2 regions of the Paenarthrobacter sp. AT5 genome follow, and region 2 is predicted to be linked to the other one. Evidence: riboswitches for the same ligand, from Rfam matches in the RefSeq annotation. Region 2 holds a riboswitch; the other holds the start of a gene.
The links. Region 2 has a riboswitch for thiamine pyrophosphate ahead of thiC (phosphomethylpyrimidine synthase ThiC). Riboswitches for the same ligand answer to the same signal wherever they lie in the genome.
Positions count from the first base shown of each region.

Region 1: it holds a riboswitch for thiamine pyrophosphate, as region 2 does, so the genes downstream of both, thiD (bifunctional hydroxymethylpyrimidine kinase/phosphomethylpyrimidine kinase) here and thiC (phosphomethylpyrimidine synthase ThiC) in region 2, are expected to answer to the same signal.

Region 1 covers NZ_CP136441.1:2,781,144-2,785,571, forward strand. The annotation lists gene obgE (GTPase ObgE) at 1-45, opposite strand, end outside; gene rpmA (50S ribosomal protein L27) at 179-442, opposite strand; gene rplU (50S ribosomal protein L21) at 501-809, opposite strand; gene thiD (bifunctional hydroxymethylpyrimidine kinase/phosphomethylpyrimidine kinase) at 1,153-2,673, opposite strand; TPP riboswitch at 2,664-2,762, opposite strand; gene RI444_RS12805 (ribonuclease E/G) at 2,914-4,428, opposite strand, start outside.
Region 2 covers NZ_CP136441.1:2,898,127-2,902,554, forward strand. The annotation lists gene RI444_RS13360 (VOC family protein) at 1-148, opposite strand, end outside; gene RI444_RS13365 (amidohydrolase family protein) at 226-1,308, opposite strand; TPP riboswitch at 1,393-1,501, shown strand; gene thiC (phosphomethylpyrimidine synthase ThiC) at 1,496-3,328, shown strand; gene RI444_RS13375 (alpha/beta fold hydrolase) at 3,315-4,037, opposite strand; gene ffh (signal recognition particle protein) at 4,126-4,428, opposite strand, start outside.

The sequences.
Region 1 (4,428 bases), 120 kb from region 2:
ACCGCCTGATACGTGCAGGACTACCCGGTCTACAAAGCTCGCCACGTGAATCTCCTCTATTGCTGTCAACAGCGCGAACGCCTTGCCCAGTGCGCCTGGCGCCCTGAACGATTGTAATGCGGTTAAAAGAACAGTGGAGCGGACCTGTTGGCCCGCTCCACCGGTTCAGAAAGTGTTGTTACTCTGCGGCAGCAGCAGCAACGATGTTCACCACGCGACGGCCACGGCGAGTACCGAACTCAACCGCACCGGCTTCGAGGGCGAACAGGGTGTCGTCGCCACCGCGACCGACGCCTGCACCGGGGTGGAAGTGGGTGCCACGCTGGCGAACGATGATTTCGCCTGCGGAAACTACCTGGCCACCGAAACGCTTGACGCCGAGGCGCTGTGCGTTGGAGTCACGACCGTTGCGAGTGGAGCTCGCGCCTTTTTTGTGTGCCATGTGAAATGCCTGCCTCTAAATTTCTGGGGAAACTGAAATCTGAACTACGTAACGGACGTTACGCGATGCTCGTGATCTTGATCTTGGTCAGTTCCTGACGGTGACCCTGGCGCTTCTTGTAGCCGGTCTTGTTCTTGAACTTCTGGATGACAATCTTGGGACCGCGGAGGTCTTCCAGGATCTCAGCCGTGACCTTCACCTTGGCCAGGTCCGCAGCAGCGGAGGTGACCTTGTCGCCGTCAACCAGGAGCAAGGCGGGCAGCTCAAGCGTGCTGCCGGCTCCACCGGGGACGCGGTTCAGAGTTACGTAGTCTCCAACGGAAACCTTTTCTTGGCGGCCGCCTGCGCGGACAATCGCGTACACCACTTGGGTACTCACTTCTCTCGACGTTTCTTACTAAATTTGCGTGCGGAACCCCGAACCGGAATCAGGCCTGGTTCACGCTGTGCCTCAACGCCGTGGACTTCAGATCGAAGCCCGCGAGTCATCCCATGAACAATTCCAAGGGGCATAACCCAAGTGTTGGCGTAAGCACCGAAGATCAAGATTACGCTAGTTTGACCTTCAGCTGCAAATGAGGCCGGGTCCGGAAGCCACCACGTGACGCTTGTCACCAGTAGGAACGGACGTTCCCGGCACCGTGCCCATACAGCTTACAGCCTCTACGTGGCCTTGCCGTTGATTTCCCGTCCGACGCGCGGCGTCCGTGTTACGAATGCAGTCTTGGGGCATCAAAGAACGCGGTCTCGTAGCGGCAGGACTGGACGAAGGCTTCCTTCATGGCAGCCCGCTCACGGCCGGATGCCGCAGCTGCTGCGGCATCCGTGAGAGCAATCGCCTTCCGCGTCGCCTCCGCAAAATCCTCGTCCGCATAGGTCCTCAGCCAATCCGCGTAGGGATGGTTCTCCGGGGAACCGGCCTGGACGAAGTCGGCGTGCAGTTGCTGCCCCACTTCCGCATACAGCCAGTAGCAGGGCAGGACCGCAGCAAGCAGGACGCCGTAGCTTCCCGAAGCAGATGACGCCATCAGATGGTCCACGTAGGCCTTGGTGACTGGGCCGCTCTGCGTCGTCGCTTCACGGCCGCTCAGCCAGTTCCGGTGCAATTCGGATTCCACGTCAAGGCACTGTTGGGAACCCCGGGCCCAGAACAGCTGCTCTTCTTCGGTCGGGGCGAGGGCACCTGCCCGGGCAAGCACCCTGGAATACCCGTTGAGGTAAAGGGCGTCCTGGGCCAGGTAGTAGCTGAACTCGGACTCCGGCAACTCCCCGGACCCCAAGTCCCGTATGAAGGCAAGCCCGTGGATGGCTTCCAGCTCCACGGCGGCTTCCTTCCACAGGAGGGTAGCGAAGGCCCCGGGCCGGGATGATTCCCGGAGATGGTGGAAATGGTGGATCGGACCGCTCCCCTGGCCCACTTCAAGATCGTCAGCCCTCATCAGAGCCTCGCGCAACCAGGGCTTGACTTCCCGCAGGGACGCCTCCCAATCTCCTGTTCTTGCCTGGACAGTGGCCAGGGCCGAGGACAACGAGCAGCCGGTGCCGTGGCTGTTCCGTGTCTGAACACGCGGTCCCCCGACTTCGATCACGTCCTGACGCAGCAAACCGCTGGTATTGATAAGCGCATCCGGACACTGCGCCCCCGGCAAGTGGCCTCCCTTGACCAGCACCGTATTGCCGCACTCCCCGGCCAACCGTTTGCCCTGGTCCAGCGCCGCGGGCCAGTCCTGCGCTTCGGGCTCCCCCAGCAGCATGGCCAGTTCCGGAAGGTTGGGTGTAATGAGGTCCGCCATGGGCAGAAGGTCACGCAAGGCTGCCTCGGCTGATTCCCGCAGCAGCCGGTCACCGCTGGTGGCCACCATCACCGGGTCCAGGACCACGACGGCGGGACGTACCTTGGCAAGCCAGGTCCGGACCTCGTTGATGACGGCGGCATCACCGAGCATCCCGATCTTCACGGCGTCGATAACGACGTCGCTGCTGACGGTTTCCAGCTGCCGGCGGAGGAATTCCACCGGCGGCACATGCACACCGCTGACGCCCCGCGTGTTCTGGGCCGTCAGCGCGGTGATGGCGGCCATACCGTAGCCGCCGTGCGCAGCAATGCTTTTAAGGTCCGCTTGGATCCCCGCCCCGCCGGAGGGGTCCGAACCTGCAATGCTCAACACCCTCGGATGTGTACGGATGACCGCTGGCAACGGATAAACAGCAGAAGACGACATTGAAGTCATGGAGACATCCCTTCGCCGGTGCTAACCGGACAGGTTCAACGGGTCTGGATCTCAGCCCGGCCCTATGCCCGGCACCCCGTGTCAGTGTCCTAGCCTAGCCCGGAAGCCCCTCACGCCGGGAACCCCGGCGGCTAACGGCCTGGATATGACCCCAGCGGGCGGATGATGACCCGTTGCACGACGAAGGCCGCACAGCATGCGCTGCGCGGCCTTCGTTCCACCTGTGTCTTCAGTGCCTGTTTACAGCTCCGACGCCGGAACACCCACCCCCAGGATGATCGGCTCCGATGCTGGAGTTGGCTTCTTTGCCGGCTCAGCCGGCGCCTTCGCTTCGTGCGAGGTCCCGCCACCTGTGGCGGCCCGAACGTCGTGGTGCTCAACGTTGGTCTCGTTGGCAGCACCCTGGGCCCTGCTGGCACTGCGGTTCCGCCTGCCGCGCCGGCCCCGGTCGCCGGACCGGGACTCCACGGGTTCAGTACCAGCGGACGTGGCTGGCAAGGCGTCGGCGCTCACGGGTGCGTCAGCAGATTCAACGTTCCCGGGCGCGTCCTTCTCAGACCCGGCAACCTCAGACCCGGGGACAACCTCAGGTGTGCCGCCCAAGTGCGAGAAGGCCTCAGCCAGCAGATCCAGGCTCATGGCGGGCTTCTTGATAGGTTCGTCGTGATGCTCCACGAAGGGCAGAGCCACTTCCTCTCCGCCGAAGCGCAGTACCGGAGCCGGACGGCCCTCCCTGGCCGCAGTTTCTGCCGGGGTGGTGCCCTGCGTCTGCCCGCCCTGCGCAGGGGCCTGGGCGGCATCCCCTTGGGCAGGAGCGGACTGCGCAGGAGCCTTCCGGGCAGGATCCGCTTGAGCGGGACCCGTCTGGCCTGCTTCCGCCTTGCCGGCGGCGCGGGCTGCTTCCTCGGCGCGGTGCACCTCGTCATCGTGCAGGTGTGCAGCGTGCGCAGCAGCGGCGATCGTCGCCAATGCGGCCCGGGTAGCCTCTGCCTTGGCTTTCTGGGCGGGATCCACAGATTCAGCCGGAGCGGGTGCCGTCGGGGCAGCGGCCGGCTGGACCGGCGTCGTAGCTTCCGGTGCCTGGTTGCCGCCCTTGCCGCGGCGGCGCTTACGCTCACTGCGCTGGGACGGCTGCTGGGCTTCGGTGTGGGACCGGTGCTGCTCGGCAGCCACCACGTTGGCGCGGCGGTGTTCCACGGGCTCGTCGTGCGTCACCACGCCGCGGCCGGCACAGTGCTCGCATTGCTCACCGAAGACCTCCAGCAAGCCTGTGCCCATGCGCTTGCGCGTCATCTGGACGAGGCCCAGGGACGTCACCTCCGCCACCTGGTGCTTGGTGCGGTCGCGGCCAAGGCACTCCACCAGCCGGCGCAGCACCAAGTCCCTGTTGGACTCCAGGACCATATCGATGAAGTCGATGACGATGATGCCGCCGATGTCACGGAGGCGGAGCTGGCGAACTACCTCTTCGGCCGCTTCCAGATTGTTCTTGGTGACGGTCTCTTCCAAGTTGCCGCCGCTGCCGGTGAACTTGCCGGTGTTGACGTCCACGACAGTCATGGCCTCGGTACGGTCGATCACCAAAGAGCCGCCGGACGGCAGGAAGACCTTGCGTTCCAGAGCCTTGTGGATTTGTTCGTCAATGCGCCAGGCAGCAAAGATGTCCTGGTCCTTGGTCCACTTTTCCAAGCGACCCACCAGGTCAGGTGCAACGTACGTAACGTAGGCCTCAATGGTGTCCCAGGCTTCGTCGCC
Region 2 (4,428 bases):
ACAGGCCGCCGTCCTGCTCCGCTATGACCTGCAGGCCGAGGGCGCGCTGGTAATAGTCGCTCATCACCTTCATGTCGCCGACCCTGAGCATGACAGTGCCCATGGTGAGTTCGGCTGGCAGGAGGTCCTGGCTGGATGGCGTGGTCATGTGATGCTCCCGGTAGTTCGGCGGCCGCCTTTCGGCACGTTCTACCTTACTAAATTACTTGAAGCTTCAATTTATTCCTAACGAACGATGGTGCCCCGCAGAACCACGTGGCTAAGTTCACGCACGGTAGCCAGGGCGCGGCGGGGATCCTCCCTGCAAAGCACGACGTCGGCACTCGCCCCTTCGCTGACGCCCTCGGCTCCCAGCCACCTCCGGGCGCCCCACGCAGCAGCCTCGAGGACCGCTGAAGGCGGCAGGCCGGCGTCGTGCAGTTCCTGCATCTCGTCGGCTATGCGGCCATGCTTGATAACGCTCCCGGCATCAGTGCCGGCATAGATGGAAACACCGGCTTCATAGGCCTCGAGGACCCGTTCGCGCCGGCGCCCCCACAATGCGGTCATGTGCTGCGCGTAGTCGGGGAACTTGGGCCCGGCCTGGGCCGCGATATCGGGGAACGTGGCAATGTTGACCAGGGTGGGAACGATCGGGACACCCTGTTCCACAAGCCGCGGGATGTGCCGCGGCAGGAGCCCGGTGGCATGTTCGATGCAGTCGATGCCGGCATCGAGCATGTCATCCAAGGTTTCTTCCGCGAAGCAATGCGCGGTTACCCGTGCGCCCTCGTCGTGGGCTGCAGCGATGGCGTCCTTTACCACCGCCGCCGGAAAAGAAGGCGCCAGGTCTCCCACGCCGCGGTCGATCCAGTCGCCAACCAGCTTGACCCAACCGTCGCCGTCGCGCGCTTCCTTTCGAACGGTCTCCACCAGCTGCTCCGGCTCCACCTCGTGTCCGAGGCCGCGCAGGTAGCGCCGGCTCCTCGCAATGTGCCGTCCCGCCCGGATCAGCCTTGGCAGGTCCGTACGCTGCTGGACCCACCTCGTATTGGCCGGGGAGCCGGCATCACGGACCAGCAGCGTCCCGGCGGACAAATCGGTACGGGCCTGCTCCAGGGTGGTGGCCTCATCCACTGCCCCGCCGGCTCCCAGGCCAATGTGGCAGTGGGCATCAACGAATCCGGGCAGGACCCAGCCCTCCAGCACGGTATCCGGGGCAGCTTCCGGACGGCTGAAGGTCAGGCGGCCGTCCACGGACCACAGGCCCCGGCGTTCCTCATGCGCGGAAACCAGCACCGGACCGCTGAATTCAATGATGTTCGGCATGGCAGAAGCTTAGTGCCGGCGGCCACAGTCCGGATCCGGACCGCATATGACTGGGAGCACCCGCCGCAGCTGTGGTAGCTTCGTCCCTGACCACACGGGAGCCCCTGCAGGGGCTGAGAAAAGGACTGAAGCAGTCTGCGACCGTTGAACCTGTCCGGGTAATGCCGGCGAAGGAAGTGAGTAATCCTTGAGCACCACAGAAACACAGCACAGCCCTGCCCAAAACCTGACAGCTCCCGGCGGGGACGCCGTCACGCAGTCGCTGAAATCCCACTCGCTTGCCTGGGTGGAGGACCCTGGCCACGGCATCCGCGTCCCGGTGACCGAGATTGCCTTGGAGCCCTCCCCCAACGGGAAGGCCAACGATCCGCTGAGGGTGTACCGCACGGCAGGGCCGGGCAGCGATCCCGTCGTCGGGCTTGAACCCTTCAGGGCCGCATGGATCCAGGCGCGCGGCGATACGGAAAGCTACACGGGCCGGGAACGCAACCTGCTCGACGACGGCAAGTCAGCCGTGCGCCGCGGTGCGGCTTCAGCGGAATGGAAGGGAGCGCAGCCCGTGCCCCGCCGCGCCGTCGACGGCAAAAGGGTCACCCAGATGCACTATGCCCGGCAGGGCATGGTCACCCCGGAAATGCGCTTCGTGGCCTTGCGGGAGAACTGCGACGTTGAACTGGTCCGCAGCGAGGTGGCCGCCGGCCGCGCCATCATCCCCAGCAACATCAACCACCCCGAGTCCGAGCCCATGATCATCGGCAAGGCATTCCTGGTGAAGATCAACGCCAACATCGGCAACTCAGCCGTGACGAGCTCGATCGCCGAGGAAGTGGACAAGCTGCAGTGGGCCACCCAGTGGGGAGCGGACACCGTCATGGACCTCTCCACGGGAGATGACATCCACACCACCCGTGAATGGATCATCCGGAACTCCCCCGTTCCCATCGGCACCGTCCCCATCTACCAGGCCCTGGAGAAGGTCAACGGCGAGGCGAACAAGCTCACGTGGGAAATATTCCGGGACACCGTGATCGAACAATGCGAACAGGGTGTGGACTATATGACCATCCACGCCGGCGTCCTGCTCCGGTACGTGCCGCTGACAGCCAACCGGGTGACCGGAATTGTTTCCCGCGGCGGCTCCATCATGGCCGGCTGGTGCCTTGCCCACCACCAGGAAAACTTCCTCTACACGCATTTCGACGAACTGTGCGAAATCTTCGCCAAGTACGACGTTGCCTTCTCGCTCGGAGATGGACTGCGGCCCGGCGCCACCGCAGACGCCAATGATGCCGCACAGTTCGCGGAACTGGATACCCTGGCGGAGCTGACGGAGCGGGCCTGGAAGTACGACGTCCAGGTCATGGTCGAAGGCCCGGGCCACATTCCGTTCCACTTGGTGCGTGAAAACGTGGAACGGCAACAGCGGTTGTGCAAGGGCGCGCCGTTCTACACCCTGGGCCCGTTGGTCACTGACGTCGCGCCAGGCTACGACCACATCACCTCGGCCATCGGTGCCACGGAAATCGCCCGGTACGGCACAGCGATGCTTTGCTACGTGACCCCTAAGGAACATCTGGGGCTGCCGAACAAGGACGACGTCAAAACCGGAGTCATCACATACAAGATTGCAGCCCACGCCGCAGACCTGGCCAAGGGCCACCCCGGCGCGCACGAACGCGACGACGCGCTGTCCAAAGCGCGGTTCGAGTTCAGGTGGAGGGACCAGTTCGCACTCTCACTGGACCCGGTGACCGCGGAGTCCTTCCACGATGAGACGCTTCCCGCTGAACCCGCCAAGACCGCGCACTTCTGTTCCATGTGCGGGCCGAAATTCTGCTCCATGCGCATCAGCCAGGACATCCGGGATGAATACGGTTCCGCCGAGGCCCAGGCGGCCATAGCGGAGATGTACAGCGGCATGCGCGAAAAGAGCGAGGAGTTCCTCGCGACCGGAGGCAAGGTCTACCTGCCCGAACTCCAGCTGCCGGCCCGCGGTGACCAGCGGCTCACGACGCCCTGACCGACAAACCCCGTCCGACGTCGGCAATGAAGGACCGGATGAACCGGTCGCCGTCGGCGGAGTCCTGGGGACGGTGCCCTCCAGCAGCTACGCGGTGGAGGGCGCCGGTATCCCTCAAATACCCGGCAATTTCCTCGTACAACGGCTCCCAGCCGCCGGTCAGCACCAGCGTGGGAACACCGGGCACAATGTGCAGGGGCGCTTCCCACGGCGGGGCCTGCAACCTCAAACGCCGGGCTGAGCGCCGCGCTTCCGGTGTCTGCAGGCCGCCCGCCTCAGCAGCGTAGGCCCGCCGGAAATACTCACGCTCATAGTCGGCGTCGCCGAGTTGGCTACGGACATCGAACAAGGGCTGCATCAGGGCGCGGTGCGACGCCGTAGCGGGAAGTTCGGCCGTCAAGGACAAGCACGCCGGTTCCACCAAGGACAACGAAAACACCAGGTCCGGGCGCTCCACCGCGGCGAGCATGGCGGAAATGGCACCCTGTTCGTGGGCAACCACGTGTCCCCCGCCCGAGTCGGCCAGCGCGTCAACAAGGATGGCCACATCCGCGGAAATGTCCGACTCAAGGGGCTCGGCCACGGGATCGAAACCGTGCCGCCTCAGGAAAAGGCAGTCATACCGCAGGGCAAGGCCATGCTGTTTTGGCCAGGCCGCAGCGCCGAAACTGCCCAGGCCGTGGACAAAAACTACGCGCTGTTTGTGCATTGGACCAGCCTATGCGAGGGCTGCGACATCACGGGAGGACGACGGGGCATACCGGGCTGACCGGAGGCCGGTCAGCCTTGCCTGCGCTTTATTTACCCAGGAACTTGTCGAAGCCCTTGGGCAGGTTCAACGAGGACGGATCGAAGTCAGCGGCGCCCTGGCCGAACGCTGCACCCTTGGGAGCAGCCGCGGCAGCTGCGCGCTTGGCCTCTGCCTCGCGCAACTCCTGCGCAGCCTTGGCGGGGTTGCCCGAACGCGCCTTCTTCTTGGGGGCGTTCTTGCCTCCCTTGCGGCCGCCGCCGGGTCCACCCAGGCCGGGCATTCCCGGCATACCGGGCATGCCGCCGCCCTGCGCCATCTTCTTCATCATCTTCTGAGCCTGGGCGAACCG